DNA from 2 places in the Lactobacillus sp. PSON genome. Region 2 is predicted to be linked to the other one. Evidence: predicted binding sites of a transcription regulator. Region 2 holds the regulator's gene; the other holds the start of a gene.
What was found. The regulator NrdR, encoded in region 2, represses ribonucleotide reductase genes. The targets are predictions, from matches to a motif close to ACACNATATATNGTGT.

Region 1: the regulator NrdR is predicted to act here: its motif matches at 15,708-15,723, upstream of pnuC (nicotinamide riboside transporter PnuC).

Annotation. Positions count from the first base shown of each region.
Region 1 is NZ_JBQXFW010000002.1:9,425-26,223, forward strand. Features, by position in the region: gene ACTHPI_RS00500 (MMPL family transporter) at 1-1,931, opposite strand, end outside; gene ACTHPI_RS00505 (TetR/AcrR family transcriptional regulator) at 1,947-2,513, opposite strand; gene ACTHPI_RS00510 (serine hydrolase) at 2,641-3,594, opposite strand; gene ACTHPI_RS00515 (magnesium transporter CorA family protein) at 3,609-4,526, opposite strand; gene ACTHPI_RS00520 (extracellular solute-binding protein) at 4,648-5,946, opposite strand; gene ACTHPI_RS00525 (MBL fold metallo-hydrolase) at 5,997-7,298, opposite strand; gene ACTHPI_RS00530 (carbohydrate ABC transporter permease) at 7,282-8,106, opposite strand; gene ACTHPI_RS00535 (carbohydrate ABC transporter permease) at 8,109-8,975, opposite strand; gene ACTHPI_RS00540 (ABC transporter ATP-binding protein) at 8,975-10,060, opposite strand; gene ACTHPI_RS00545 (C69 family dipeptidase) at 10,380-11,807, opposite strand; gene ACTHPI_RS00550 (DNA/RNA non-specific endonuclease) at 11,876-12,697, opposite strand; gene ACTHPI_RS00555 (exonuclease domain-containing protein) at 12,720-13,676, opposite strand; gene ACTHPI_RS00560 (DUF421 domain-containing protein) at 13,785-14,420, opposite strand; gene ACTHPI_RS00565 (DUF3290 domain-containing protein) at 14,421-14,867, opposite strand; gene pnuC (nicotinamide riboside transporter PnuC) at 14,937-15,677, opposite strand; gene ACTHPI_RS00575 (PAS domain-containing protein) at 15,899-16,681, opposite strand; gene ACTHPI_RS00580 (ATP-binding cassette domain-containing protein) at 16,795-16,799, opposite strand, start outside.
Region 2 is NZ_JBQXFW010000007.1:30,674-47,472, forward strand. Features, by position in the region: gene rsfS (ribosome silencing factor) at 1-249, opposite strand, end outside; gene yqeK (bis(5'-nucleosyl)-tetraphosphatase (symmetrical) YqeK) at 262-855, opposite strand; gene ACTHPI_RS07165 (nicotinate-nucleotide adenylyltransferase) at 848-1,474, opposite strand; gene yqeH (ribosome biogenesis GTPase YqeH) at 1,484-2,593, opposite strand; gene ACTHPI_RS07175 (YqeG family HAD IIIA-type phosphatase) at 2,586-3,110, opposite strand; gene rplT (50S ribosomal protein L20) at 3,221-3,577, opposite strand; gene rpmI (50S ribosomal protein L35) at 3,611-3,811, opposite strand; gene infC (translation initiation factor IF-3) at 3,831-4,352, opposite strand; ribosomal protein L20 leader region at 4,390-4,506, opposite strand; gene thrS (threonine--tRNA ligase) at 4,554-6,488, opposite strand; gene dnaI (primosomal protein DnaI) at 6,777-7,679, opposite strand; gene ACTHPI_RS07205 (DnaD domain protein) at 7,689-9,029, opposite strand; gene nrdR (transcriptional regulator NrdR) at 9,032-9,499, opposite strand; gene coaE (dephospho-CoA kinase) at 9,502-10,101, opposite strand; gene mutM (bifunctional DNA-formamidopyrimidine glycosylase/DNA-(apurinic or apyrimidinic site) lyase) at 10,098-10,928, opposite strand; gene polA (DNA polymerase I) at 10,944-13,607, opposite strand; gene ACTHPI_RS07230 (TetR/AcrR family transcriptional regulator) at 13,705-14,289, opposite strand; gene ACTHPI_RS07235 (Sir2 silent information regulator family NAD-dependent deacetylase) at 14,270-15,571, opposite strand; gene ACTHPI_RS07240 (Sir2 silent information regulator family NAD-dependent deacetylase) at 15,564-16,427, opposite strand; gene ACTHPI_RS07245 (excinuclease ABC subunit UvrA) at 16,615-16,799, opposite strand, start outside.

The DNA.
Region 1 (16,799 bases), on a different contig from region 2:
GCTGCTAATTGTGAACTCATTTGATTCAAACTATTAACTAATTGTTGAGTACCGTCCTTTAAGCTGCCGGCACCATTTTGTAATCTATCAGCACCACTTTGAAGACTACTTGCACCATTTTGAAGAGCTAAAGTACCACTTTCAAGACGACCAGCACCATTTTGCAAACGTGCCACACCACTTACAAGTGAACTAGTACCAGATTGTAAACTGCTTGCACCACTTTGAAGGCGACTAGTACCACTCACAAGACTGCTGGTACCACTTCTCAAAGTACCTGCACCGTTTTGTAAACGTTCCGCACCACTTTGAAGGCGACTTGCACCATTTTGAAGGCGGCTAGTACCACTCTTCAATTGGTCAGCACCATCTTGAAGACGACTAGTGCCACTCTTTAATTGGTCAGCACCATCTGCTAAGGCGCTTGCGCCACTAGTTACTTTTTGACTACCTTTGCTTAATTTACCAAGACCTGTACGGGCATCATCAACACCATCATTTACAGTATTCAATTGGTTATTTACATAAAGGGCATCAATTTTTTCACCATATGGTTGAGTAACCGAAGTTACAAATGATACATCTTTAGATTGTTGAAGTTGGTTAGTCAATTGATCAATTAACTTCAAATTATCTTCATTATCTAACTTATGATTACTCTTAATGTATAAGTATGAAGGTTCAGCCATTCCTTTTGAGAAGTGCTTTTGTACAATTAAAAGTCCTTGCTTTGCAGGAACACTGTCGGCAATTTCATCAGTATCATCATAATTTAAATTACCGTTGTACATTAACATAAATGGTGTAACGACTACTGCCAAGATAATTAAGAAAAGGAACGGATGCTTCAAAGTTGAAGCAGAAATTCCGTGCCAAAGTTTATCTTCACTTTCGCCGTTAAACTCTTTAGCAGGCCAGAACATCTTTTTGCCTAGAACCGCCATAAAGAATGGATTCAAAGTTAGAAGTACAACTAAAAGGACTGCTACACCAACTGCTACACCAACTGCAGATTGATAGATTGAGAACTTAGCTAAACTTAAAGCTGTAAATCCGATTAAAATTGAACTTCCTGAATAAAGAATGGTTTTACCAGCATTACGAAGAGCATCACTAAGCGCTTCATACTTATCCATCCCTTTACCCAAATCTTCTTTAAACTTGTCATACAGCAAGATATTATAGTCAGTACCAATACCAAAGAGAACAATAACCATAAATACTTGCGTAAAGTTTGAAAATGGGAAACCTGAATGTTCAACTAAGTTAGTAACAATTGAGAATGAAGTAATAAATGATACCCCAACTGTTAGTAATGAAATAAGCGGAACAATTGGTGACTTAAAGACAATAACTAATACAATAAAGATAAAGACAACGGTAATTGCTTCAGTCTTTTTAATACCTTCTTGAATTGAAGTCGAGAAAGCATTTTGCAAGATATCTGCACCCGTTATATAAGTACGAACACCTTGCGTCTTAACTGCATTGTTAATTTGTTTATCAACATCACTAATTCGACCATGCTTTTTAGAAATATTTAGTTGCATTACCCAAGTTGTGCCATCTTTTGATTGCAATTTCTTTCTGGTTGCAACATTAGAATCAGGAGCTAAAACGTCCGTAATTCCATATTTCTTTTTATGGTTTTCCAGATAGCTAACAGTATTGTTGATTGCAGCCTTGTCAGCATCTGTTAATTTGCCATGTTCCTTATTAAAAACAACCGCAACTTCATAGGTATCTTTTTTCTTTTTACCCCAATCGTTTTGGATTGTTTGTGCAACTTCGCTTTGAACGTTCTTAGGTAGCGAGATTGTAGAGTGCTCGCTAGTCAATTGGCTAACGTTAGGCAAAGCAATAACTGAAACTAGCAAAATTAAAATCCATGCAATTAATGAAAAGACATGGTTTTTCAGAAATTTTTGCACTTTTCCTTTTCCTCCCTAATTCTGTGTAACTGCAATTGGTTGGACAAGCCGTAAAATCATTTCATGATAATTACGATTTGCTTCATCTTTATTTTCAGTTGAAAAAGATGATGACTTATCTAAAAAGACATAGCCTAGTACCGCACCAATCAAAGCATGAAGTGAAATGGCATTATCTTTTTTTAAATTAAGCCTTTCACCTAAATTAATAATATTGAGAATTTCTTGATTAATTGCATCTTGTTCAGAATATTCATTCAAATGATACAAAATACTAGAAAGTGCTGGATCATTTAAAATAAAATCTCTTGTTACATCTGCAAAAGTCAAGAGCGCTTCTCTACCTGAAAGCCCCATTAAATTTTCAACCAAATGTTGGTTTAAAAGCTTAATTCGACTTGCTCCTACCAAGGAAAGTAGCTGCTTTCTCCCTGAAACATAATGATATAGTGATTGTGACCTGACACCTAAGGCTTTAGCTAAAGCTGGCAAAGTAGTCTGAGTCAAACCTTCATCTCGAATCAGTTCAATTGCTTTCTCAATTATCTTATTTAAATCAAGGCTTCTCCTTTTTTGTGCCAATTTCACCCCTCCTTTTAATAGCATAATAGATACTATACCACTACAAAGTGAAGATTACAATCTACAATGTGTAAATAGTTAAATATAAAAACAAGATTTACTTTTGCAAATCTTGTTTTTTTCAATCTTATTTAGCAAAATATTTATAAACTACTTGACCTAAATCCGCAAACTTTTTACTATTTTCACTCCACACAGAAATTGCATACGCATGATTGCGTCCTTGAACGATGGCAACAGCTGAATTATCATCCCCAATTGAATATGATGCACTAGCTATTTTTTTAACTAAGTTAGTTCTAGGAGTTGCCAAACTTAATGTTGTAAGGAAACGACTAGCATATTTTTGGTTTAAAGCACGTCCTTGATATACTCCAACCATAGTTTGAGTTAAATCAGCAGCTGTAACTTTACCATAAGGTTCTTTATTAAAGTTTTCAGAAATTGTAATTTGGCTTGCTCCAAGCTTTTTAGCAACTGCATCAATATTACTTTGACCAATCTTTCTAATCAAAGCATTCGCTGCAGTTTTGCTGCCACGCATCATTGCTTGTCTCAAGTATAAAACTCCATATGACATTCCAGTCTTTACTACTTTTTCGCTATTAACTTGATCAGCTTTAGTAATTTTAATTGCTGTTTTAGAAGAAATCTTTCCTTTTTGCTCTTGTTCAAATAACCCTAATAAAATGTACATCTTCATAATTGTATTTACATTATGAGTCTTACTAGTATTAGCTACTCGAGCAAAGCGAGAAGAATTAGTTAAATCCTGAACTGCTACTTGATAACTATTATCAATTCCCATCACAGACTTAATCTTTTGAGCAAGTTCTTTTTTACTGCCTTTTGCTATTTTTATATGATTAGAGTATTCTACAGAATCAATTTTAGGTTCTTTTTCCTTGGGCTTACTAAGTTTTGGAGACTCTTTTTTCTTAGTAAGTTTAGATTTATTTATTTTATTTTTAGATTCAATTACACTAACCTGTGCATTATTAACTCGCTCCACATTCCATGAATAAAGTCCAAAGGCAATTAACGTTGTCACAATTGAGCTAATAACTACATTCTTTTTCATATTTTTTCCTCAATCTAGAAAAAGTGATGCTTCCGCATTAACACTACAAGCCAAACCATCAATAAAATCATCAAAACTGTAATAAAAATCCAGTCAAATCCACTATGAAACATTGGTAAATCAACGTTCATCCCATAAAAACCTGTCATAATAGTTGGAATCGTTAACACTAAAGACCACACAGTTAAAAATTGCATTGTATCATTCAAGTTATTGTTCATCATATTATTTGAAGTTTGAGACAAAGTCTTAGTAACTTGTTGTGAAATCTGCACCATTTCGGCAGACTGGCTTGATTCAATAAGCACGTCATCAAGACGTTCTCGAGCTTCTTTAGTAAATTGCAATTTTGAATGGTCTAAACTGTGCAGCATCATTAAGTCAGTTTGAATAGAACTAGATAAATAAACCAAACTTTTTTCAATATTAGATAATTCTACCAAGTCCTTATTGTTAATATCATCAGATAACTTTTGATCTAGACTATTTCTTTCAGAATCAAGCTGAGTGACTGCACGCTGAAAATATTGAGAAGCATATAACAAAAAAATCATCAAAAGTTCTGTTACATCTTTTGCTTCTGACAGGCGCTCTCTCATATGCTCATCATTAAATTCATCAAATACATAACTAGTTGATTCAGTATGAAAGGTAAATACATTTTCCCCTACAACCAAAAATGTAATCGGACGAGAAGTAAAGTGCTTAATTGAATTAGTCGGCCAAATAGGAACATCATATACAAGCAAGTGACTGTGCGTGCGAATATCATAGTCATAGTGCGGACGTTCATGACGGTCAGAGATATATGAAATAATATCTGGCGTAAAGTTGAACTCATCTTGGAGTCGCTCACTATCTTGCTCACTTAAGTTACTAATGTCATACCACTTATATTTTGTTTCTATTGGAAAATTTTGCTGTCTAATCAACCAATCTCACCTCTACATTTATTTCTTTTTAACATTTACCATCTTACCATTTTTTTAATTTTCACGCGCAAAAAAACAGGTCTTAAGACCTGTTTCTTTAATTAAAATTTGTCATTCAGTTTTATTGCTTCCAAGCAGCATCAAATTTAGATTTACCTGCATTAATTGCATTATTAATGTTTTGTTTCTTTTGAGCTGCAGAAAGAATATTTTGCATAATACTGTTTAATTGAGTATAAGCAGCATTTGAGTTCTTTTCTACAGGAACACTGTATAAGTGATCCATAGCTGTATCAAGCTTAGCAGGAAGTTTAATATTCTTATTTGCCTTGTATTGACTTGACTTAACAACACTATTATTAACTGGAATATAACCAGTTGCGTTAGCCCATTTAAGTTGGCTTGATTTAGATACTAAGAACTTCACGTACTTAAATGCGGCAGCTTTTTGATCACTAGTTGCATGATTAAACATATAAATATCAGTACCTTGTTGCATAGTGTATTTACCTGGACGAGCTGCAACATCATAAGTGAACTTATTACCTACACCCTGCTTAACAAAACCTTCACCTGCAGAAGTTCCGATAAACATTGCTACTTTTTGGTTAGCAAATGGTCCTGATAAATAGTGTTCTGATCCTGCTACTCTGAAGTAACCTTTCTTAATACCATCTGCATAGTAATCAATCACACTCTTTGAAGTATTACCCGAGAAATTAATCTTGTTTGAGAAGTCAACCCCAGCATCTTTCATCCCTAATACATAGTAGTTCGAAAGTGAGTCAAATCCAGCACCTACAACTTGATGGTTACTCTTTTTATAGATAGTTTCTGAAGCTTCTTTAAGTTCTTTCATAGTTGTTGGAACCTTCTTAATGCCATACTTCTTAAACATATCCTTATTGTAAGTCAAAGTTTCAATTGACTTGTTAAATGGAATACCATATTGAGTACCTTTGATTTGGGCACCTTCTAACAATTCTTCACGAATGTCAGATTTCTTGCTGCTGCCCCAACCTACATTCTTATTATTAATGTATGGTGTCAAGTCAACTAGCATCTTATTTTGTGCAGCTGTATAGAGCCAACCAGGATAAGCTTGAGTAATAGTTGGTAAGTTATTTGGTGATTGCAATGTTGAATTGATCTTAGCTTGCAAGTCATTATAAGAACCCTGATTTTCTAATTTTACAGTAATCTTAGGATTCTCCTTTTCAAATTCCTTAGTCAACTTTTGTAAAGTTGATTGTTGAACACCAGTCATTCCATGCCAAAAGACTACATTAGTCTTTTTAGTAATTTTTGATGGAATTTTTGATGATTCTGAACTATTGCTCTTTCCATTAGAGCAAGCTGCAGTTCCAACTAAAGCTAAACCAGCGATAGCTGCCATAACAAGTTTTTTACTAAACTTCATTTGGATATATCCTCCCAAAAATAAAACTAAACAACAATTTTTTTGATTCACTAAAGCGTGATAGTTTCTCCACGCTCAGGTAAAATCCGTTTTCCATAGGGGTTTTCTTCCAATTCCGGATGCAATGTGTGCACCGGAGCTAAAATTTGGGGTTGAACCTCTTGAATGATTTCTTTCAATTCCTCTTCATCAGCATGTCCTGAACAGCGAAGAGCCTTAAATTCAATGCCATTTTTAGCAAAATTATCTACAAATGGCTTATACGCTGGATCAAAATCACCTAAAGGTTCAGCGTTGGAATGGATATATAGTCCGCCTTCCATGAGTTCATCATAATTACTATCAATTTGCCAGAGGTACTTGCTAGTATCTTGAAGCAATTCTTGATAAGGAAGCTCCAATTTAGAATCAAGATCAGCAAATATTTCCTCCCCTGGCAAGTAGTAATATGGAATATCTTTATTTAGACTTGCTTTTAATAAATGTGCCCGTTTAGCATGTAATACTACAGTTCGCGATGAAGCATTAATTATATTCAGAAGACGTTCAACATTAGTTGGATAAGTATTAAAAGTTATTTGGCGAGCTGGATTTTCTTTTTGTAAATTGATAATTTCTTCAGTTAATTCTTTTTCATTCTGAGGACCAGTAAATTCTTCACTATCTTCATCATGCTTTTCTTCTGGCCATGAAACACCGGTACCTTCAATAATGAATAGATCACTATTTTTTGAAGCTTGTAAGTATTCATGAACTTTGTCAGGATTATAGCCATGGAGGCGAATATCTCCTGTATAAGAAATCATCTTATCAGGGGTATGAATAATTAATCCCGTTGCTCCATATGCATCATGGTCACTAGGCCATACCTCCAAAGTGATGTCACCTACTTGAATCGGCTTTTTGTATTCGGCTGCAATAATTTCGCGAGTATAAGTTTTATCATGACCGGCAGCAGGAAGTAAAAAGTCACCTTTTTCATTTAATGCTGGCAATAAGTTAGCAGTAATAGGACCAGCATATAGCGGAATTTCTGGAGCAAGTAGATTCAAAACCTTACTATGGTCTAAGTGAAGATGAGAAATATAGGCTGCAGAATGTTCCCATTTTTGGGTATCAATAGCTTTTCCAGTAATAGCTGGATCATAAAAATCCGGTACGTCCCCAATTAGCTTATATTTAATTAGAGTTTTAAAATCTTCATCTTCTAATTTCAATCCTAATTCTGGCCGATACACTTCTCCTAAATCAAACAAAACGTGCGACTTATTATAAGCCACTTCAATCATCGGTCCACCTATAGTAGTTAACCCATTATAAAAAGTTACAGTAGTCTTATCCTTTAAGGTCATTGCGCACTACTCCTCGAATAATTTGTTTTCTAAAGATAAAATACAAAATCAAGATTGGCAACACTGTTAAAGTTGCTGCAGCAAGTTGCAATTGAGTTTCACTACCTGCATCACTTGCAAAAGACGTCAAACCATTGTTAAGAAGACGCATTGAATCTTCATTAGTTACTAATAATGGCCATAAGAATGAATTCCATCCAGAAATAAAGCTAAGTAAACCAACAGTGAAAAGCCCACCTTTGGACATTGGAACCAAAATTTTCCAAATGTATTCCCAATCACTAGCTCCATCAATCATAGAAGCTTTATAAATTGTACGTGAAATTGAACCAAAATAACTTTGAAGATAATACATATAGAAAATAGAAGTTAAAAATGGAAGAACTAAACCAATATAAGTATTAAGTAAGCCCATCTGAGCAATTGTATTATAGTTAGTAAAAATTATCGCTTCTCCCGGTACCATCAGCAATGATAAGAGAATAACTTGAATAAAATGTTTTCCTTTAAAGTGTAAGTTAACCATCGCAAATGCTCCCAAAAGTGCATTAAATAAACTGACAATAGTAGTTACACTTGCTGTAATAAAAGTATTAAGGAAATATCTAGCAAATGGAGCTTGAGCAAATACTTTCGCAAAATTTCCCCATTGCGGACTTTTCGGAATTAATGTTGGTGGAATTTTGGTAGTTTCTTGAAAACTCATCAATCCTCCCAAAATCATATAAATAAAAGGGAAAATTGTGATAATTGCAAACAAAATCAGGATAATATACCCAACTAAAACTCCCCAGCGAATTTTCTTCATTATTAATGTCCCCCTATTTTCTTCATCATTTTACGCTGTAAGAAAGTTACAAACAAAATAATAATGAACAACACAACTGTTGCAGCCATTGCAACACCTGGTGTGCCGACAATTTGGAATTTATTATAAATATAAAATACTGCTGTGGTTCCAGAGTTTCCAACACCTGCTTGTCCATTAAACAGGGCATATACAGAAGTATAAACTTTAAAGGCTGCAATAATATTCATTGTAAGTAAGAATGCCAAAGTTGGGACTAGTTGCGGAATAGTAATATGCCAGAACTTTTCTGTTCCATTTGCACCATACATATCAGCAATCGTGTAATAATTAGGATCAATATTTCTAAGAGCACCCATTAAAATTACAATGTTAAATGCTAAAGATGTCCATATTCCAAAAATTATAATCGTAGTCAATGACATTGCGGGGTCATCAATCCAATTTGGTGCTGGCAAATGAAAAGCTCGTAAAATAAAATTAAGCATTCCGTAATCGCCATTAAAAATATAGCGAAAAACAATACCAATCGCGATTGTTGATGTTACATAAGGCATGAAGAAAGTAGTTTCAAAAAATGACTTGTGTTTAACTTTGCTAAAAATCAGCCATGCTAACATCACTGAAATTGCTAGTCCTACAGGAACTGAAATTAAAGCATATAAAACAGTATTTCTAATTGCTAACCAAAATTCAGGATCTTTAAAAATATATTGATAATTACTAAATCCAGCCCAATCCAAGTTAATAAGTGATCCACCTTGAAAACTCATTACAAAAGCTCTCAATATCGGATAAATACTAAAGCAAGTTACAAAAATAATTGTTGGTGCTAAAAATAGCCATGCTTTCTTTTGATTCTGCTTCATTAGTAAACACGCTCTCCTTCCGGAGTAAAGATAAATACACGATTTAGTCGCATCTTAAGTTTTATATTATCTCCTGTTTTAATTGGTGTTTCTAAACTTACCAAGCTTCGAGCTTGAACTCCATCATGATCAAACTTCAGGATTCTTTCGCGTCCAATAAGTTCCACATCTTTGATATTAGCAGATACATAACCATTTTCATCTGGCAAAATATTTTCAGGACGAACCGACAAAATATAATCTCCATCTGGCATATCTCGTTTAAAGCGACTTTGATCTAAATCACTCACTTTAATTTCAAAATCTGATGCAGTAATTACACCATTTGATAGCTTAACTTTAAAATTATCAATTACAGGATTACCCACAAAATTAGCCACAAAGTAATTATTAGGTTCTAAGTAGAAATTCTGACCTAAATCATCTTGTTGAATCACACCTTCATTGAAAAGAATAATCTTATCTCCAATAGAAAGTGCTTCTTCTTGATCGTGAGTAACAAATAAAGTTGTAATTCCTACTTCTTTAACAAGAGAGCGAATTTCTTCTCTAATCTTAAGACGAAGTCGGGCGTCAAGATTAGATAAAGGTTCATCCATTAATAATATTTTAGGTTCTTGAACAAGAGCACGTGCAATTGCAACACGCTGTTGCTGACCACCAGATAATTGACCTGGCTTTTGATTAGCAAACTCAGTAATTTGCGTAATTTCCATATATTTTTCAGCTATCTTCTTAGCCTCTTCTTTTGACTTTTTCTGTTTTCCAACAGTTAATGGAAACATTACATTTTGAAGCACTGTCATATGAGGATATAGAGCATAATTTTGGAAAACATAGCCAATTTGACGATCTTTAGGAGCAGTCTTAACTACAGATTTTCCATCAAAAAGAATCTCTCCACTTGTTGGACTAAGAAGACCAGCCAAAATATTTAACATTGTTGTTTTCCCACATCCAGAAGGTCCTAATAAACATACAAGGTCACCCTTTTTTACTGAAAAACTAACATTTTTTATAGCTTGATGTCCATTATCATATACCTTCTTCAGATTTTTAACTTCAACAAAATTATTTTCATTCATAAAATCACGCACCACTATATATTGTTATACTTATAAAATTTCATCATCAATTTTAAGATAAAACTAGCAAAAGTACAAATAATTTTTGTAAAAAGATTCGTAGTTTCCGTGAAACTTGATAAAATTTATTGTGAAACCATATCGTTTTTAGTTATTTTTCTTAACTATATTATAGAATTATACTATAAATGTTCTTATTTACAACATATTGTATGTCATCTATCTAGACCAATAAAAAAAGACTACTGCGTTAGCAATAGTCTTTTTAAGAAATAAATAACTTTTTACTAAAAAAATTATCCGAACAATCTAATTTTCATTAAAGATTGTCCCCACGTTCAAATTGATATTTAGAATTATTCAAAGCTTGACGAACTAAATCACTCATTAAATGCTTAGTTTTTGCGGTGATTTTATTTGCGGTAATTTCATTTTGTTCGGTTAAAAAACTAGTCAATTTATCAATTGAAAGCTCTTTTGCTTTTTCATCGATTTCTGAAATACGACTTACACTAAAGCTTTGACATTCATCACGATAATTATTGATTTGATAAATATATTGGTGGTAACGTGGTTCAACAATTACTTGAAGAGTTTTATATAACCAATAGGCACTTTCTTCAGGATTAACTGTATGGTCAGCCACCTGATAATTTTGTGGAGTGTTATTAATATTGGTATAGAAAGGTACATATGGAGAATAAGCATAAAAGCCCATATTTAACCATTGAATACCAGCTAATTCCTTTGGAACGTCATTTCTAATTTGCAAAATGCTTGATTCCTGATTTCTATCAAGAGCAATAGAACGAAACTTCTTTTGGTCTTTTTCATTTCCAGATGCAAAAGTATCCATTGGATCATATTGAGTGCCATTATAATGACTTGTTAGAAATTTTTGAACATCTTCAACACTAATTTTCTTTTCAGGAACACGAGTAAATGGCATTTCTTGGCTAGTTGGATCTTGCTCAATACTTGGATTAAATAATTTTTGACCATACCAAGTTCTAGGTGTGTTGTAATAACTATCTGCTTCATCTTTAGTTCCAAAAATATCACGGAAATTAAATATACCGTCTTGAGAAGGATTGAGATGATATTTATCTACAAAATTGCGAATTGTAGAAGCATACATAAAATTATCTTCATCTGAAAAATCAATATTTTGAATAACCATGATATTTGGACAAATTGCATATGAATCATCTGGAACTCGGGCTGCTACCCATTGATGACCAGCGGCTGTTTCAAGATACCAAACCTCTTTATTATCAGAAAATGCAATTCCGTTTGTTTCACCAGTACCATACTTTTCAATTAATTGACCCAAACGCTTTACACCTTCACGAGCCGTTTTAATAAATGGCAAAACTAAGTAAACCATTGAGTCTTCATTGATTCCATCTTTTACAAGTGGATCATGGCCAAGGCAGCGAGGATTAGTTGCTTCGGTTTCAGTTGCACTCATTGCTACATTGTACTCATTGATTCCTTGTTCATCCCATCTGCCTTCACTCTCATCAGCAGTAGGAGAAGCAGTCCATCTACAACCGTCACCTTTTAAATGCATCTGAAAGCCGTTATATTTAGATATATAATTTTCATCATAATGACGTGCTTCATTAACTACAAATAACTTTTCGTTAATACCGCCATAACCATCTTCATCACGAGCAATCATGGTTGAACCATCTAGGGATGCATCTTTACCTACAAGAATTGCAGTACAGTTATCTTTTTTCATTATGTACCTTCTTCATTTACTCATACATTAAAATATATATTAATTTTACACCCACTAGTATATTTTGGCTATTCAGATACTTTCATTTGACGATCTCTGCGTGCACGTCCACTACTATAATCAAAAACATAACCAGGCTGAACATTAAAAAGATAGACATTAAAATCTAATGGACCATTTGTAGAAATAGCTTGTAAATTAATACCACGAGCCATCAACTCATTACCTCTAAAAATTGGAGTTGCTTGATAAATTACTCGCTGATTTTCACGAAGAGCTCTTCTAACCTTACTTTCAAATATAGTCTGGATTTTTTGATTAGAATAAGCTGATTGAGTAAACAAGTTTTTAGGATTATTTTGATCTCCTGATTTATTACTTGGATTATATTGACCATCTTGATCAATTCCTGCAGAAACAGAGTAGGCAATTAAATGTCCCCGATTATAAATTTGAGTGCCATTACGTCGATTATAATGCCAGCCAGTAGGTTCAATAAATTGACGAACTCTTAAACTATCATTAGCAACATTACGCTTTTCTAAAAAAGCAGTATTAGAATGAGATGTTCTATTCAAGCTATCTAAATTTGAATAAATTACTTTGTTAACCTTCCAAGCGTTTTTAATTAAAGTAGATTTATCATTATTAACAGTAATATAAGCTTTATCTCCACTTTTAAAATCTAGTTTAGCTAGTTTTTCATAATCCGATTTTGATAAACCACCATAAGCAGTATTAGCACGTTGAGCTGTTTTTATTGAGTTCGGATTATTTTGGCCAAAGTTATTAGCTTTAGAATATATTCCCCAGGCAATAATTATTATAGCCGCAACAATTGTATATAGCGCACTATCTCTTTTTCTTTGTTTTTTTCGTTTTTGTGTCATCTCTTAATTTTACCCTTTTATATTAACTTCTTGCCCAATCATCAAGCATACTTAAGAAGAAACTTTCAGATAAGCGTTTGATTTTTGCACCATTTTTAATATATTGACGAGCAGCTTCTAAATCCTCGTTGTCGTGTCTAAAGAAATCATGATCACCCATTATCAAGTAATTTGTATCTGAATTTACTTCATCTTGAATTTGACCATTCATATTATTAATTACTTGCTTCATTTCAATTATGTCAAAATGAGGATTTCCAGATAAAACTACTTTTTTCAAGTTTAAAGGATTACGAAAACCTAAGTCCCATGCCTGTAGTTTATCATTTACTAAATCAAAGTTTTTCACTTTAGATTTAGCAGTGGTAAGCATTTCATCTGCAAAATTTTCCTTAAAGTAATCATATACCTTTTTTGTATCTAAAGAATCGTCCAATCCTCTGTGTTGTTCAACTTCTGCTATCCCGATTCTTTGCATACAATCAAGTAAGCGATTATGGCGTTCCTTAGGATAAAACACCCGTGCTAAGCGTAATACATCAACATAGTTATTATTTAACTCGGGTTCACCATATTTTTTAGCTAAATCATAAACAAAATTCAAATCAAAGTTAATGTTATAACCGATAATAATATCCTCGCCAATAAAACCGCGAAAATCATGAATTGCTTTCTTAACTGGAATTCCATCTTTTTCAATCATTTCCTGGGTAATACCATTCAACTTAGTAATAAAAGCTGGAACTGTATTTTTTTGAGGATATTTTATTAAATGGCTATATTTATCTACAACTTTTCCATTTCGAACTTTTATTCCACCAAGCTCGGTTACTCGATCTCTAAATGGACTCAAACCAGTAGTTTCAATATCAATCAAGGTATAATCACTTAAAAAATCTACAATTTCTTTTCCCTTATGGCGTAACTTATCTTCACTACCTGATACATATAAAACGCCCTCTTTTACAAAAATACTCATTCATTTCTCCTATTTACTAAACTTTTTAATTAATTCATAACTATTATGATTAACCTGCTCATAACTAAAGTCATAAAAATTAATACTATTTATTGATATATATCTTTTTTATTCATACCCTGTAAAATTCAGCTTACCATTATTATATTCTCCAAGAAATATATCCCCAATATCATTGAAGCCAGCATCTTTTGCTTGTTTTGTCAGCCAAGCTTCATTTTTATGAATCAAGTCAAGCACATCATAATTAATTTGACCATCACTAATTATTGGAAAGCGAATATTATCCTCATCATTTTCAATAACTGTTAATTGTCCATTTTGTTCAAAAATACAATTCTTTACTTTACTTATTGAATAAATTCCGCGACTACGCAATTTAAACATCAATTCATTAGCAGAAATTCCAGCTTTTAAACAATTATCAACTAAAACATGACCATTTTTTATTACTTGAACTGGCTTTCCATCAATTAAATTACGCACCCAAGTATTATGCTCACGACTAAATTTCAAAATAAATACAACTAAAGTCCAAACAATTAATACAAGCAAAAATTGCATTACTTTTATTGATGGATTATAAATAATTCCACCAATCACCCCACCTAACACATAGTTTTGCAATTGATCTAAAGCAGTAGTTGGAGCAAGATTTGTTTTACCAAAAATATTGATTTGAATAATCAAGGTCAAAATGCCTAGCGCAAATTTAATAAATAATTCTGTGTAGTTTAATTGCATTTATTTTACCTCCACCTTATGGTCAATTACATGAGCACGAGTTAATGAATAACTATTATTATCATCGTTCAAGTTTAACTGATAATCTTCATTTTTCGAATCAATTCTAACTATCATGCCATTTTGCAATGTAGTTGCATTAGCCATTACATCACTTTCTTTAACATTATTATCTCGTGCAATCGATTTTAAAAATGGAATAATCTGAGTTGCCTGTGATTTTTGAGCATTTATTTGAGTATATTTTTCATATTGGACTCCAGCAAACAAAAGCAAAAATAAAAGTGCAATTATCCCCAAATCACGATACCTTGTAGCGAATCTATCCCTTAAATACAAAATAGCAAAAATAATCATAGAAATCGCCGCTACCATCATAAGTACGTAAAAAACAGCCTTATCACTTTTTTGATTTTCTTGAATATATTTAATTGTATAAAAAGTCATTGTTTCACCTCTATTAGTTTGCTTTATTTTACCATAAGAAAAAAGCCACATAACTGTGACTTTTTATCATTAACCTTTGATTTCTGCAAGACCAGCCTTTTTACGTCCATGATTGAACCAAGGTGAAACAGTAAAGGCCAACACATCATTAACAACATATATTAATGAGTTAACTGCCATTGCTAAACTTGCATCCCCTTGAGCATAAGTAATCCCCCAAAGAATTAATTGGAAAATACCACTAGCTGTCCACCAGAAGTATTGATTATTATAGCGCATGAAACACATAATTCCTGCAGTAAGTGAGATAGCAAAACTAATAGCATCAATCCAAGGACGAGGATCATTAGTAAACTTCCCAATAAGGAAACCAGATATTGCATAAACAGCTAAGGTACCAACTATAGCAATTACCCATTCTTTAGCACCAAATTTTCTTAAGTGATTTTTAGTATCATCATTCCATGATTTAACTGAAAGAATAATTGGCAAGTCAAGTGTAGCAATATAAGCAATTTGTTCAAAAATTGACAAATAATTCTTTGCTTCAAGACCAGCATAGATAAAACATGCAGCTGAAATAAGTCCAAGCCAACCATTGATTGCTTTAGTGGCATTAATTGCTAAAACACAAAGAGTTCCTAAAAGCGTACCAATAAATGTAACCAAGGTAACCATATCAAACTTACCTTGAATTAAAAGTGCAAGTTGAAAACCAAACGCAAAGAACCACAACATATAATTTTGAATTGGCCAACCCTTTAACTGATTAAATAACCATACAAAATAATTCTCATTCCTAGAATTCATTAATTCTTATCTCCTTTTCTTTAGGTCACAACACAAGATGTTGTGCCTTATCCGTTCTGTAAATAGAACATCTTGTAAATCAACGTTAACTATAATAAGTTAAAAATTATTCAGATTCAAGAATTGACATTTCTAGATATTGTGGTAGATAAAAATGTTAATCCCTACATATAGTGTTTATAACAGGCTTTAACACTATTTTTTATTTTCAGAAAAATTTTTTAATAAAAAAAGGCGATTTTTAATCGCCTAAAAAATTGATGCTCTGAAGCACCACTTGTTGCATCAGTTTTATCTTCATGTTTTTCTTTGACTTCTTCTGCTTTTGTCGAAGCACTTGTTGCAGCATCCGGATCAGAATTTCTGCGGTAAGTTGCACCACTTGTTGCATCAGGATCAATCACTAATTTTTGTCCAGTAGTTTCACAGAAGTATTTTACTAATGGATATAAATCTTGTACCCATTCATAAATACCAACGTAATTTCCTTTATCATCTTCTACACGCTTATAGTAATGCAAAATAAGTTCTTTTAAATTACCTGTAGGAACTGGCATATAAACTTCATCGTGTCCCGCTTCTTTAGTGCGAAGTGCATGGACTACTTTCTTAGCATTAGGAATTACATCTCTAACATCTGGGTGAATAGCCTTCATTGTATCTCCGACTTGCTCAGGAGTTCTCTTAGCCTTCATTTTTGCATTAGGATCTTTAGGACGGTTATACCATAAAAATTGATTATTATCATCTACAAAGGTTAACTCACCAATAGTATTTTGAAGCATCCAATTTAACTGGTTAACAGTCATTAATCCTGAATCAAGCTTAACGTAATCATTACCTTCTGCAGCGTTAACTTTTTTAGCTGCTTTATCAAGCCATTCAGGATCATTTTTTTCTATGCCTTCAATAGTGGTGCCAGCAGTTGACTTAGCTGACGCATCAAAATCTTCTTTTAAATATTCATTGCGATCCATATCCTGTAACCATTTTGGTTCTGCCATCGTTACTCATCTTCCTTTACTTAATTTTTATTTATCTTGATAAGCTAATTTTATTATGTAAGCATTTTCAGTACAAGAATAAATAAAATTCTATATATTTTTTTAAATATTAATTACA
Region 2 (16,799 bases):
TCCAAGGTCAATCAAAAGCCAATTAGAATCACGAGTACCTTCAATACGATAATCAGTATAGTCATTTTCATGTGCTTCATCAATAATCGCATTAGCAATCGCATGAAGTTGACGATTAGAACCTGCACTTGTAACTACATAATAATCAGCTAAAATACTAATTCCTTGCATATCATAAGCTTCAGTATTTTCACCATGACGGTCACTGATTGCCTTTGCTGTAAAATCTAAAACTTCTTTACTTGTCATCAAATTCTCCTTTTATTTAACACTCCATACATTATACGCAGATAATGTTAATGGATAAACTTTGTTTCTATTTTCAATTAAAAACTCTAACGTATGAGCTAATTCATAGCCCACACCATCATCTAAATTACGATAACTAATCTCACGAGCTTTTTCTACACCTGGAAAATCACGTCCTGGCTCAATAAAATCTGCTACAAAAACAATTTTATCTAAAGTAGTCATTTCTACATCAGCTGTTGTATGACGCCAGACTGCTTGCAAAATTTCTGGATCAGTAATTTTTAAATCTCGCTTAATAAAATAAGTTCCAACAATACCATGCCAAATTGCACGATTCCAATTAAGCAAATCTTTATCAAAGTCCTGTTCTTGAATAACTTTGCGATATTCTTCAATTGGAATCTGCTTAGCATAATCATGAATGAAACCAGCAAGAGCAGCCTTATTTTCATCATAGTTATTTAACTTTGCTAATTTTCTAGCTGTTTCACTAACTTGAACACAATGCTTAAAACGCTTCTCGTCCATATTTGCTTTTTCTTTAGCAATAATTTCACTACTTGATAAAGGTGAATATGTTTCTTTAAAAAACAACTCAGTCACGATAAAGCCCCTTTTCAATGATATACTTACGAACACTTTCAGGAACAAGATATCTAATTGAAGTTCCAGTAGCAACAGAACGACGAATATAGGTAGAACTTAATTGAATATCTGGTGCATCTACCCAAATCATCGGATATTGCGGATCTTGAGGATAACCTGGACGTCTAATTCCAACCAAAGTTGCCATCTTGGCTACTTCTCCGGCATCTTTCCATGTGTGAAAACTATTCACTTGGTCACTACCCATAATCAAATAATAATCATTCTGAGGTGCTTTTTCACGCAAGTATCTCAAAGTATCAACAGTATAAGAAACGCCACCACGAAATAGTTCCAAAAGTTTTACTCGAAAACGAGGATTATCTCTAGTAGCTAAATCAAGCATTGATGCACGATCTTTTGCGGAAGTAAGAGGTGCATCTTTATGAGGAGGAATATTATCAGGAATAAACCAGACTTCATCAAGGCGCAATTTTGTTAAAGCTTGTTCAGCAGCAACCAAATGTGCCATATGAACAGGATTAAAAGTCCCACCCATTATACCTATCTGACGACCCTTTATTTCACTTTTTTGTAACTTAGTTTCAGCTTTTTCAATACATTTTGGACTAGCCATAATACACCTCTAAATTAATGCATGACGAATTCCTAAACCAATTTTATCAGGAGTATAAGTCTTTACCAAATTTCCTTTTGGTACTCTTACAAAACCTATTCCTCCAAAAAGCAAGTCACTATCATATTCAGTTTTAAATTCTTGTCCCTTAAGTGGAGCAATTGTTTCTCCTTCTGTAGGAGGAGTGAGCATTTCGCCTAAATGCTTTTCATAAAATGCATCTGCATTCTCAGTCTTAGTACGGTGCACATACATTCCACGTGCTGTATAAACTGTAAAACTTGTTGGCTCACCTTTTAAAAAGTCAATTCTGCCAAGTCCACCTAAAAATAAAGTATTGCCGGGCTTAATTTGATAAGTTGCTGGTTTAAGTGGTTTTTTAGGGGAAATAATTTCCAAATCTTTAGGACTTATATGAGTGGCTAATTGATTAGCTGTCATAATTCCGGGTGTATCAATTAAGAAATGACCATTATCAAGTGGAATTTCAATTTTATCTAAAGTTGTACCTGGAAAACGTGAAGTTGTGATTAAATTCTTAACATCTCCCATCTTGTCAATAATTGCATTAATCAAAGTTGATTTTCCAACATTAGTCATTCCAACAAAGTAAATATCTTTATCTTGAGACTCTTTATATAAATATTCAATCAAATCATCAAGATATTTTTGACGAGCAGCACTAATTAAAAAGATTTCTTTAGGATGAAGTCCCATTCGATTAGCTTCTTGTCTCATCCAATCTTTAATTTTACTTTGACGAGTATTCTTTGGAAACAGGTCAAACTTATTACCAACTAAAATAAAATCATTATCTCCTACAAATCTTTTCAAAGAAGATAATAGAGAGTTTGAAAAATCAAACAAGTCAACAACGTTAACAATTAATGCCTTTTTAGTTGCTAATGAATTAAGCAGTGCTAAAAAGTCATCATTGTTTAAATCTACTGGCATAATTTCATTATAATGACGCAAACGGAAGCAACGTTGACAATATACTTCTTCAACTTCACCTTCTTCTGCTTTTTTTAATGCACTAGCAGGTAAATAACCTGCCTTTTTTGGATCAGTTGACTGCAAAATTGAGCCACATCCAATACAAATTATATCTTCAGCCATTTTTTAATGTCTCCTTAAAAGTTACACGATGGGATAAGTTCAAAAAGAAAAATATAATTTTCTCAAAAAAGCGATTAATACGGGTATTCCACTTATCTGTTTCAACTAATGGTTGAACTAAAACTGATTCAACTCCGGCCAAATTTCCCGCTTGAATATCAGTAATTAACTGGTCACCGACCATCATTATCTGATTCTTTTTTAAATTTAATTTTTCTCGCTCTTTATTAATTGCAAATGGTAAAGGCTTACGTGATTTTGCTACAAAAGCAATTCCATATGGATTTAAAACTTTTCCAACACGTTCAGCATTATTATTAGAAATAACCACTAATTTAATATTAGCCTTTGCAAGACGCTGATTCAATTTATTCATCTCTTCAGCGGTTTCAAATTTATTCCAAGCAAGCAAAGTATTATCTAAGTCAGAAAAAACTGCTTTAATTCCTAATTTTTGCAATTCATCAATTTTTAAATGATAAATTGAATCAATTGTATATTTTGGTCGAAATAACATTCAGTAATTTTTCCCTTTCAATTCAAAAGTCCGTAAATATATAATAACAAAAAATCAGTAAAATTAGCACAAAAAAAGACGCGTCACTTGGGCGCGTCAATTTTTTTAGACTAGTTCAAAGCCTTCTTAGCAGTTTCTGCTAATTGTGCAAAAGTTTCTGAGTCGTTGTAAGCAATGTCAGCTAACATCTTACGGTTCATGTCAACGCCAGCAACCTTAAGGCCGTGCATTAACTTAGAGTAAGAAATGTCGTTTTGACGAGCTGCAGCATTGATACGAGCAATCCATAACTTTCTGAATTCGCTCTTGCGACGACGACGGTCGCGGAATGCATATCTGTAAGATACAAACAATTGAGTGCTTGCAGCTTTAAATTGCATGTGCTTTGCGCCACGGTAACCCTTGGCAAGCTTCATAACCTTCTTACGACGTCTACGTGTTACTGTTCCACCTTTAACTCTTGGCATTAGAAAATCCTCCTACTATCGTTCGTACTTTAATTAACGCATTTGTGAAACCATTTGTTTAATGCGTTTCATGTCGCTTGCTGAAACCATAGCAGCTTTTCTTAAGTGACGACGTTGCTTCTTAGTCTTACCGTGGAAACGGTGACCAGTAAATGCGTGGTGACGCTTCAAACCACCATTAGCAGTTCTCTTGAAACGCTTAGCTGAAGCGCGGTGTGTTTTCATTTTAGGCATTATAAATTCCTCCAATTAACTACTTTTTCTTTTTGTCCTTTTCACTCTTAGGAGCAAGCATTAAGAACATTGAGCGACCTTCCATCTTAGGTCTGCTAATTACATTAGCAATGTCGGAAGTTGCTTCTGCCATCTTCTCAAGTACTTGTTGGCCTAATTCCTTGTGAGTGATTGCACGACCTCTGAAACGAATAGAAACTCTAACCTTAGCGCCTTCTTTAGTAAGGAACTTTTGTACATGCTTCAATTTAGTTTCAAAGTCGTTACCTTCAATAGTTGGACTTAAGCGAATTTCTTTGACACTAACTGTCTTAGATTTCTTACGGGATTCTTTAAGCTTCTTTTGTTGTTCGAAGCGATACTTACCGTAGTCCATGATACGGGCAACTGGTGGCTTAGCATTTGGTGAAATCAAAACTAAATCAAGATCTGCATCATTTGCTCTTTGAAGTGCATCTTGCTTTGTCATGACACCAACTTGCTCGCCATTCTCATCAATTAAACGAACTTCACGTGCGCGAATTCTATCGTTTAAAATCAAATTCCTTGGTATGACTCTTCACCTCCGTGTTAATTTGAGGACAAGAAAAGAGCAGGCTTATAAGTTTAACGCCCGCTCTTAATCAACAGAAATTATCGATTAGCCTAGAGGTTAACTTAACTTAGGCGAGAAGCGGGAGCTTCTTCTTGTTCTCAACTAGTACGATTATACTCTTTACTAAAGTAATCGTCAATAATTAATTTAGTTTTCGCGTGAGTATGACTTAACATCAGCGTCAATTTCGTTAATGAAGTCATCAAGACTCTTAGAAATTTCTTCTTCAGTACCGTAACGACGAACATTAACTCCGTTACTCTTCATTTCTTCATCACCAAGAACTAAAGTGTAAGGTACTTTTTGGGTTTGAGATTCACGAATCTTGTAACCCATCTTTTCATTTCTGTCATCAATTTCTGCTCTAAATCCACGCTTAGCAAGTTCTTGTCTTACCTTTTCAGCATATTCACCATGAGCATCTAAGTTAACTGGAATAATTTCTACTTGAACTGGAGCAAGCCAAGTTGGGAATGCACCCTTGTAGATTTCAGTAAGGTAAGCAATGAATCTTTCCATAGTACCAACAATACCACGGTGAATCATAACTGGACGGTGTTCTTCACCATCTTTACCTACATAAGTTAAGCCAAAACGTTCAGGAAGCATGAAGTCAAGTTGAATAGTTGACATAGTTTCATCATTACCTAAAGCAGTCTTAGTTTGAATGTCAAGCTTTGGACCGTAAAATGCTGCTTCACCTTCTGCTTCAACGTAGTCAAGACCAAGGTCATCCATAGCACCTTTAAGCATCTTTTGACTTCTTTCCCACATTTCGTCATTTGCAAAGTACTTATCAGTATTCTTTGGATCACGGTATGAAAGTCTGAAGTAGTAATCAGTAATGTCGAAGTCTTTATAAACGTCCATAATTAAACGTAAAACTTTAGCAAATTCTTCTTGGATTTGGTCAAGTTCTACAAAAGTATGACCATCGTTTAAAGTCATTTCACGAACACGTTGAAGACCTGACAAGGCACCTGATTTTTCATATCTGTGCATCATACCAAGTTCAGCAACACGAAGTGGAAGATCACGGTATGAACGAATGTGGTGCTTGTAGATTTGAATATGACTTGGGCAGTTCATTGGACGAAGTTCAAGCATTTCGCCATCTCCCATGTCCATTGGTGGGAACATATCGTCACGATAGTGTGCCCAGTGACCAGAAGTCTTATAAGCATCTAAGTTCATAAGAACTGGAGTGTAAACGTGCTTGTAACCATCAGCTACTTCACGGTCAATAATGTAGCGTTCTACAACACGACGAATAGTGGCACCCTTTGGCATCCAGTAAGGAAGACCTGCACCAACTTTAGGATCTACGAAGAAGAGGTCAAGGTCACGACCAATAGTACGGTGATCGCGTTCCTTAATTTCTGCACGACGCTTTAAATCTTCATCTAAAGCAGCTGCTTTAAAGAATGCAGTACCAAAGATTCTTTGAAGCATAGGATTTGAACTCTTACCCATCCAGTAAGCACCAGCTACTGATAAAAGCTTAAAGTGTTTAATTTTACCAGTATTTGGCATCAAAGCATCAAAACCAAAGTCTACAAAATCACCAAGCTTATATGCGTCAACAGTATCTGCATCAATCTTCTTCAAAAGATCACTCTTATATGGATCATCCTTGAACATTTCTTCAAGTTCGCTTTTAGCCATTTGAACATGTTCAATCTTTTCACCATTTTTAGCCATCTTTTGCATTGCCTTTTCTAACTTAGGCAATTCGCTAACTTTAATTTGATCTTTTTTATCAGTATCAACATAAAAGCCACCGTCATCAGCTACATGTTCACCAAAGTGAAGTTCAGGGTATTCCTTTTTAGCAACAGCTTCAAACATAAATGCAGCAGTTGCACGCAAAACATCTAAACCTTCTTCATCCTTATCAGTAATAATTGCAACTTCATGATCGCCATTTAAGACAAAGTCAAGTGGCTTAATTTGACCATCAACTTTACCTGCAACAGCTGCTTTACCTAATGATGTAGCAATTCCATGTGCTAATTCTGCGATAGTTAATTCTTTGTCAAAATCCTTCTTTGAACCATCTGGCAAAGTAATTGAAAAACTCATATTTACCTCCAAAAAAGAAAAATAAAAAAGTCCCAGTGCTAACTGCACTGGGACGCTTAATTACGTGGTTCCACCCAAAATTCAGGCTAGAGTGAGTCTAGCCTCTCTTAATAGATTGATATAGGAATCTAACCAAATATGAACGTTGGGTAATAAACGAGTGGGGTGCTACTTTAATGAAAGACTTCCAGAACTAGATCTTTCTCTCTGAGACAAGTAGCATCATGTTCATTTACTTAAATTCTATTATACGCACTCATTTTTTACTTGCAAGCCCTTTTCTAAAATTTATTCCTGAATTCTCCGATTTTCTCCATCAACTACAACTTCTTTTGCTAAAAAGCGAACCCTTTGCATAAGACGTCCAGCTTTAACGGCATCAATTGAATTCTTAGTCTCTTTAAAATGCTCCTCTAAATCATCCATGCTGAGATTTGATGAAAAAAACGTTGGAAGCACATTGTCCATTCTTGCTTGTAAAATTACCCCTAACACATCATCTCGCGACCATTGACTTAAAGTTTCAGCACCAATATCATCTAAAATTAAGAGATCACTTTCAGCAACTTTATTAATTTCTTTTTGCAAGCTATTATCTTCAAAATGTCTACTAAGTCCTGAAATAAAAGTTGGAACATGCAAAAAGACAACATTCTTACTCATTGCTGCAACATAATTAGCAAGACCTGCCAAAAGATAAGTCTTTCCTACGCCAAAATCACCAGTTAAAAATAAACCTCTTTGATGAATATCTTTTTTATAATCTAGCAAAAACTTCTGAATCAAACCAAAAGCCTCAGATCTTTCAGCAGTTAAATCCAGTTGACTTAAACGAACATTATGAAGTTTTTTAGGTAAATCTATTAACTCTAAATGCTCCTTGGTCAACTTTTCACGATCATGACTAATTTTTTCAGCAGTTGGTTTATAGCGAACATCAATTACACGTCCATTTAAAAATAATTCCGGTTGATATCCATCCATTACATGGTTGGCATTCTTTTTTTGAGTATAAAACTCGTACAAATTAGCCATACTATTTGCAACAATAGCTTTATTTAAATGACTAGCATTTTCTTTTAAAAAAGTTTGTACATCTTTATCTTGTAGTACTTCTTTTTGTAACAAACTAAAATTGCCTAAATTACGTTTTTTAACAACATTATTAATCATGTCGCCAATTGGCTTCATTTTTATCACCTAATTCATACCATTTTTATCTTCAAAATCTTCAAAAAACTTCTTTAATTCTTCCGGATTAAAATTCTTGTCAGGTTTCTTTGCCTTCTTCTTACTCCAATCTGTCCCCTTTTCAACATGTTTTTTACGCGTATAAGTCTTTTTATTATTTGTTTTATCAATTCCTCTTTGTTGAATATAATCAAGAGCCTGTGAAGCAGTAGCTATTTGATGTTGCAGCCAATCATTTGCCAAGTTATTAGCTAACTTATAATTAACATTTGCATTGTCGTAATATTCCAGACAAGTATAAGTAATCATATTGATTACATCTATCGGCAATCCTTTCATATGCAAATTACTTAATATCGTATTTTCAGAAGCAGTTGTAAAGCCACCCTTTGCTTCTTTCATTTTATATAAAAATTGAGCTGGAGATAGTTGAGTTGCTGCATCGATTAACTTTTGATTTTTACTATTTTTAGAAACAGCTACATTCTCTTTATTCTTTTTAATTTGCTTTGCTATATTTTGACGAGTGTGATTTAAACGATAATTATCAGCAATCATTTCTTCAATTGCCTTCATATCAAGTTTATAACTTCCACGTAAAGTTGGCAGAGACTCTTCCACAAATTCTTGCTCAGTTAAACCATAAGTCTGAATTAATGACCTAATCGCTGCTTTTTTTAATTTAATTTCTTCTACAGGAATTTGATAAGTTTCAAATTGATCTTCAATAAACTTCCAATCTGTGGTATCAGTATCATTAATTTCTGCTTTTGGAATGTCTTGAACTTGGTTTTCCATAGCAGCTTCTTGTACTTCTTGAGAAGGGCTAATTGCTTCTTTTTGAGAAAGACGAAAAACGTCAAAAAAGGACGCAGAAACTTCTTGTGCATCCTTAATTTCTTTTTCCCGAGATTTATTTTGCTGAGCAAAATAATGACTAAGACTTTGAAAATTAGTAGAGCCAATTTTCTCACGTAATAAGCTAGATAATAATGGCGTTGAAAAAAATTCTTTTGACTGTGGAACTTTCAACAAACGAAATAAAATTGTTTGACCTACCATTGTCTTTTTAAGGTAAGTTTTAACTAATCCTACAGCTTCTAACTTATGAAGAGCCAAAAATAAGTCCCTCAATCCACAATCTATTTGTTGTTGAAGCAAACCAATAGCCTTAGCACTTGAAATAGTATCATATGAATCAAAATTTTCAATTAAGGTTTGATACAGTGATATAGCTGTTGCACCTATTAAGGGTTGATAGAGCTTAATTAATATTTCAATATCTTCTGGAAAAAGCTTTATCTGATTAAGTACAAGAAAAGGCTGTCTGGGATTAGATGTCTCAAACATTTTTAATTTCCTTTCTCACGCTTAGCCATCATATCTTCCATGGTTTTCATAAAACTTGACATATCTTTAAATTCACGATAAATCGAAGCAAAACGAATATAAGCAACATCATCAATATCAGCTAAGTCATCCATTACAAACTGACCAATTTTCTTTGATGAAATTTCGCTAACACCCTGTTTTCTAACCTTATTTTCAACTCGATCTACTAATTGTTCAAATTGAGTACTTGTAATTGGGCGCTTTTGCCCAGCCGCCATAACTCCATGAAGAATCTTTTTACGACTGAAAGGTTCACGAGTTCCGTCATTCTTAATCACAAGAAGAGGGGCAGTTTCAATTCTTTCAAAAGTAGTAAATCTATAACCGCAATTTTCACATTCTCTGCGCCGTCTGATTGCACGATTTTCATCGCTAGGACGCGAATCAATAACGCGAGAGGAATTTTGGTGACAATTTGGACATTCCATAATTAAACCTCGCACATCTTTTTCAAAATTTTTGCTAAATTATTTTCTAATTCTTTTATTGTACCAGTATTGTCAACTACATAAGTAGCTAATTTTTCTTTTTGAGCAAGAGGCATCTGTGAATTAATTCGATTCATTGCTTCATTTTTAGTTAAATTATTGCGCACCATTAATCTCTTAAGCTGCACATCTAATGACAAAGTAATTACTAAAGTAGCATCACAATATTTTTGACCGCCACTTTCAAAAAGCACTGGTGCATCCACTATTACAAGTGGCGTCTTTTTATTTTTCTCTACTTGTATTTTCTCTTGGATTTCTTGATAAATCAAGGGATGAGTAATATCATTTAGCTTTTTTAATTCTTTTGAATCTGAAAAGACTAAATGACCCAATTTTTTACGATTTATTGATTTATCTTCATTCAAGAACTCATCACCAAATATAAGCTTAACTTTTTGATAAGCAGGCTTACCAATATCCATAATTTTATAGGCAATTTTATCACTATCAATTATTGGAATATTTTGCTTTTTAAAAAATTCATCGGCTGTACTTTTTCCAGTTGCGATTCCGCCAGTTAACCCTAATACTTGTGTCATTTATATATCACCTGACATTTTGGACAAAAGGTGGTCCCTCGTCCATTTACTTTGATTTTTTCTAATTTTGTACCACATTTAGCACAACTTTCACCGCTATGACCATAGACTTTCAAATAATTTTGAAAGCCACCTTCATCCCCATTAGCATCTAAATAAGTATGAACAGTAGTTCCACGCAATGCAATTGCTTGAGAAATTTCACTGTTAATGTTTTGATGTAAAATTTTCACTTGCTTTGATGGAATTTTACAAGACTTAGATAAAGGATGAATACCACTTTGCCATAAAACTTCATCTACATAGATATTACCTAATCCAGCAACAATGGTCTGATCGAGTAAAGCATTTTTAATGTTCTTTTGCTTAGTATGTAGCTTATTAACTAAATATGAAACAGTAAATTCTGGACTATTAGGTTCCAGTCCTAATTTTCCAATACCTGTAGTTTCACGTTCAGTTCCAGTTACAACTAGTTCCATTCTTCCAAATTTGCGCACATCATTATATCTTAATGCAGTTTTATCAGTAAACTCTATCTCAACATGATCATGTTTATCTTTAGTTAAAGAACTGTCTACTAAGTGGTACTTACCTTCCATTCGAAGATGAGAAACAATAGTTAAATTATCACTTAGTCTAAAAAGCAAGTATTTTGCATAACGATCAATATCAAGGATTTTTTTACCAGGAAGTTCTTTAACAAACTTATCATGATTACTAGCAACAATTTTGGGATACCATAAGGTTACTTTTTTAATAGTTTTACCTTTTACTAAAGGCAACAAGCTTCTCCTTACAGTTTCTACTTCTGGCATTTCTGGCATAATTATCTCCTTAAATTATTTAGCATCATACCAACTATGACCCCAACCGCAATCTGCAACCAATGGAACATCTAGTTGAACAGCTGATTGCATAACTTCTGGAACAACTTTTTTAATAGTCTCTAATTCTTCTTTTGGTACATCAAAAATTAATTCATCGTGAACTTGGAGAACCATCTTAGTTTTTAAGTGGAGTTCTTCAAGTTTATTTTCCATATTGATCATTGCAATTTTGATAATATCTGCAGCTGAACCTTGAATTGGAGAATTGATTGCAGTTCTTTCTGCAAAACTACGAACATTGAAGTTCTTAGAATGAATATCTGGTAAATAACGTCTTCTATGCATAATGGTTTCAGCATATCCGTTTTCACGTGCAAATTTAACTGCTTTATCCATATATTCCTTAACTTGAGGATATTGTTCAAAATAGTTTTCAATAAATTCTTTGGCTTGCTTTCTAGAGATATCTAAGTTTTTAGATAAGCCATAATCAGAAATTCCATAAACAATCCCAAAGTTAACAGCTTTAGCATGACGACGTTGAAGCGGAGTTACTTCATCTGGTGAATTTAAATGAAAAATTTTCATAGCAGTATGGGCATGAATGTCATAGCCTGTTTTAAAGGCTTCTTGCATTGCACTGTCTCCTGCAACATGTGCTAATACTCGCAGTTCAACTTGAGAATAGTCACATGAAAAAATATACCCATCTTCCGTAGTTGGTACAAAAGCTTTTCTAATTTGTTTTCCTTCCTCAGTTCTAGTTGGAATATTTTGCAAGTTAGGATCAACTGAAGAAAGACGACCCGTTGCAGTTAAAGTTTGTAAATAACGAGTGTGTACTCGACCATCTGGTTGAATTACATCTAGCAATCCATTTACATAAGTAGATTGAATTTTTGCGAGCTGCCGATAATCAAGAATTTCACTAACAATTGGACTGTCTTTGCGCAATTGATTTAAAACATCTACAGAAGTTGAATAACCTGTTTTTGTTTTCTTAATAACTGGTAAACCTAATTTTTCAAATAAAATATGACCTAGTTGCTTAGGAGAATTCAAATTAAATTCTTCGCCAGCTTGTTTATAAATTTTTTCTTCAAGATCTTTTAGACGGACTGCAAATTCATTTTGAAGTTCTAAAAGTGTACTTGGCATGACCTTCATCCCAGCAATTTCCATTTTAGCTAAAACAAAAGCAACTGGAATTTCGATTTCATCATACAAACTATCTTGTTCATGATCTTTAAGACGTTTCAATAATTCAGGTTTTAATTTTTCAATTATGCAAGTTTTTGCTGCTAAATGCTTGAAGAAGATATCATCATCAGGAACTGCTTGCTTTTTACCTTTACCATAAACTTCTAAATCTGTCTTAATTGAATATTCATCATAAAGATGGGCCACTTCACCTAAATCATTGGAATTATTTTCATTATTTACTAAATAACTAGCAAGAAGCATGTCATAATCTAAGCCCCCAGCTTTAATTTCCAGACGATTCAGCCCTACATAAGTACGTTTAATATCAAAAACATTCTTTTTGATTGTTTGATTTTCTAAAAGTCCTCTCAAAGGCATTTCTTGAAGAAGAGCAGCATCCTTTGAAACATAATTTTTATTTCCAACTTTAATTGCAAAACCAACGTAAGGAGCAGTGTGATAGTTTTCACCTAACATCCCTAAATAAAAAGTAACTTCTTTTTGCTTAAGATCTTCTAACTCAGAAATATTTTCTTGCGTTAACTCAATATACTTGTAATCTTCTTCACCCGTGTTCGCACTTTGGGCATCTCCACTTTGATCAAGCTGACTTAAAAACTTTCTAAAACCAAGACGTTCATATAAAGTGCGAAGTTTTTCATAATCAACTTCTTGTAATTTTGTATCATCAAGTGTTAATTCTACTGGAGAAGTTCTATCAATTGTAGCAAGCTTCTTAGCCAAAACAGCTTTATCCTTATCTGCAATTAAATTTTCCTTCATTTTAGATTTTTTCATATCATCAATATTTGCATAAAGATTTTCAATAGAACCATATTTTTGGATAAGCTTAGAAGCTGTTTTAGGACCAATTTTTGTAACACCTGGATAATTATCTGAAGTATCTCCCATTAATGCTTTCATATCAATAAATTCAGTTGGAGTTACCCCATTTACTTCTTTCATGTGTTCTGGAGTATAATCTTCAGTATCACCAACACCATTTTTAGTAATCATTACTGTAACTTTATCTGAAGTAAGCTGCGTTAAGTCACGATCCCCTGTGACAATTACAACCTGATAGCCAGCTTCTTCTGCCATATTAGCTAATGTCCCAATAATGTCATCTGCTTCGTAATTTTTAAGTTCATAGCTTTTAATTCCTAAATCACTTAACATTTCACGAATTACTGGTAATTGTTCTGAAAGCTCACTAGGCGTTTTATCACGACCACCTTTGTAGTCTTTATACATTTGGGTTCTAAATGTAACTTTTCCTGCATCAAAGGCGACCAAAACGTTAGTAGGGTTGACTTTTTTCATAATTGCATCAAGCATATTCTTAAAAGTATAGATTGCATTAGTATGCAAACCATCAGGACTAGTGAACTTATCTAGCTGACGATATAAAGCGTAAAAGGCACGAAAGGCCACCGAGTTACCGTCAATTAAAAGTAATTTCTTTTGTGCCATAATTTTCTCCTTAAATAAAAAAACTGTCAAAATGTTCTTTATACATTTTAACAGTTTTTGGTATATTTCGTTTAATCATTAGACCCTATTTATTAAATTATTTACGCAAACTTTCATAACCTGCTTGAATAAAACGATTTAACAATTGCACATCATGTGACCATTTAGAATCTTTTTTGAATCCATGAGCTCGATTAACTGCAAAAGAACCGTGAATTACATAAGAAAATAATGTCATTGCATCTTCTTCTGATAATCCCGTTCTTTTTATAATATTGGGAACAACTTTATCTTTTTCATGAAGCATTATTCTACCAATAATATACTCACTCAAATCTGGATCTAATAGCAATTTTTGGTATTTATCTGCATCTCCAATTCGCTGACAAGCTGGTACTAATGATTCATTTTCATTTAAATCATGAAAAGTAAAGCTTTGATTTTCAAAATCAACTGTGGGAGAAGTCTTTGTCAATAATAAGGCATCATCTAAGACTGCATCTAAGACATCATCAATGCTATCAAAATGTAAGTAAAAAGTTGATCGGTTAATTTCCGCTTCTCTGCATAATTGTGCCACAGTTATTTTAGAATATGGCTCTTTATTAATTAATTTAATAAATGCTTCTTTAATAACATTAATAGTATATACAGTTCTACGATCAGTTTTTCTCACTTTCATAATCATCACTCAATTTTTCTATAATTTCTTTTTGAGCAGGGAAAAGTAATTTTAGTTCAGTTAATCTAGGCATCATAATTCTGCCATTATTTTGCATTGGTAAGTTAACACTTAATTGAGAGAATCCAGTTGGACCTGGCAAATGTTCAATACCTACTAGAGTTCCCGGGTTAACATAAAAACCATGTAGCTGATCTTTGCTCTTATCTAAGCCTAAATCTACATGATAATACTTTCCATCAGGAGTGAAACAATGAACTCTTGCTGCATCCCCAATACTATACATCCAAGACTGCCCAAATTCTACACCATGCAATAAAGACGGATGTTCATCATCAATAGTAACATACATCGGTGTAGTACCATGAAATGAAGCATTAATCATATAATCTGGGAAAAACTTCTGTAACATCTTTTCTTGTTCTTTTAATTCAGAAGGAGAAAGCTTTTTTACTTTTTTAGGACCAATTACTTTTGTACCTAAGCTTTTTCCAGAGATAATTTCCTCAAATGCATCTTCAATTGAACCAGAAAAGCCAATTGAACGATTTGCAATCTCTGGTGAAATATTTAATTCACCTTTATTAATAGTAATATATTTACTTTGAGGATCAGAAGCAATAAGTTCCATAGTTGGAGCTTTAATAAGTTGATTATTTGGTCCAATTCCTAATTCTAATACTAATAATTTTTTATTTTCACTATTTGCCAAAAATTCTCTAAAATCAGCAATTTGTTTTTTATCAAATTGATTAAAATTAAGTTCAATATTTTTATCTGGCAAGTCTTTTTCTGATAATGTTCCTGCTTGATCCTTTAAAAATATTTGGTGCAATGTTTCTTTCAAATTAACATTTGCATTACTATCAAGCTTATTCCATCCTTTATACCAGTTACTTTCTATTTCAAAAACATTTTTAAATCCAGCTTGAACAAAATGATGATCTGTATTTGATGTCCAAATAAAATATGGTCGATCTGCAATTATTTTTTGTAATTGCTTCATATACTTACTTGGTTGATAATTATAGCTGTAATATTCAGCTACGCGTGCTGCCATTCTCCAATAATCTAAACGGTTAGGATATTTATACGAAAATGCCATCAATATACTTGTCAGATGATATTTATCTACTAAATCACCTAAAACTTCACGTAGCTTTTCATCATTTGCAAATAAATTCAAGCCTTCTGAAATTGCAAATCCATTACTTGCAGTAACTAGAATCTCATCAGCTTCTTCTACCCATTTATGAGCTAATTGTACATCTTTATTAGACATTTTTGGCCTCCTCAATCTTTTCGCTAGTCTCTTTAAGTACTTCATTAATATCATCATTGATTAATAATGCCTTGTCTTTGATTGCTGGATTACATAAAGCATCTTTAGGATTGATATTGACATAACTTGCATTTTTTAGATATTGTGTCATTTCCCAAAATGGTTCTTGAATAAACATTGGTGTCATTCTACCAACACCCATTTCGATAAATAATAATTTAGAGTCTTTATATTTACCAATAAATTTATTTAGCTTTTCATGTTCTTCAAAATATTTCTTGTCTTCTAAAAATTCTGGCCCTCTTACCCATCCAATTAACTCTTGACCATCACCACCAGTTGGTATAAATTCACTTGGAATTAAATGATTGTCGATTTTAGTTAATAAATCTTCCATAATTGGTTTAGTTGGATATAAATTTTTATCTATATTTGTATCTTTCGCCTGAAAATATGCCCATGATCCTTGAATTTCACTGACTTGTTTTTGATCAAAATATCTTAAAAAAAGCATATCTTGATTAGTAGTAACTATATGAAATGTTTTATTAGTAAGTATCTTTTGCAAATATTCATATGTTGGATTCTTAGATTGGATAGTAGTAAGTAATTTATAAAGTTTAGTCAAAAATGTCCAACGTTCTTCTTGACTCTCAAATGGAGTATAAAAGGCATTAAACAAACCTTGAAAATGGTATTTTTCATATAAATATCGTAAATCTGGATCTTCTAAAATGACTGGACTATTTTCATACCAAAAATCCATCCCAGCTGCATTAGACATCCCGCTTCCTGCACCGATAACAATTGCATCGGCATCATTTATTTTTTCTGCTAATTTTGTAATGTTATCCATAACTCAACGTATCCTTTTTAATTAAACTATATTTGTATTTGATACCATCTTACTATTTTTACTATTCAAATTAGAAGAACAGTTTTCTTCACTATGTAAGTTAGACAACACTTTCTAAAAAGTGTTGATAAAAAGTAACAAAAAACTACTAATTCATATTTTTCAATACAAATTAGTAGTTTTTAGTTTAGTTATTCTTCAATTGATTTAGATAATTTTTTAAATATTTTAAAGTTAAAGTATTATCATTCTTTAATACATCATCTAATTGACCTTCTGTAACAATTTGACCTCCGTTACTTCCTCCTCTAGGTCCCATATTTAATATATAATCGCAATTAGCAATTAAATTAAGATCATGAGTAATTGTAA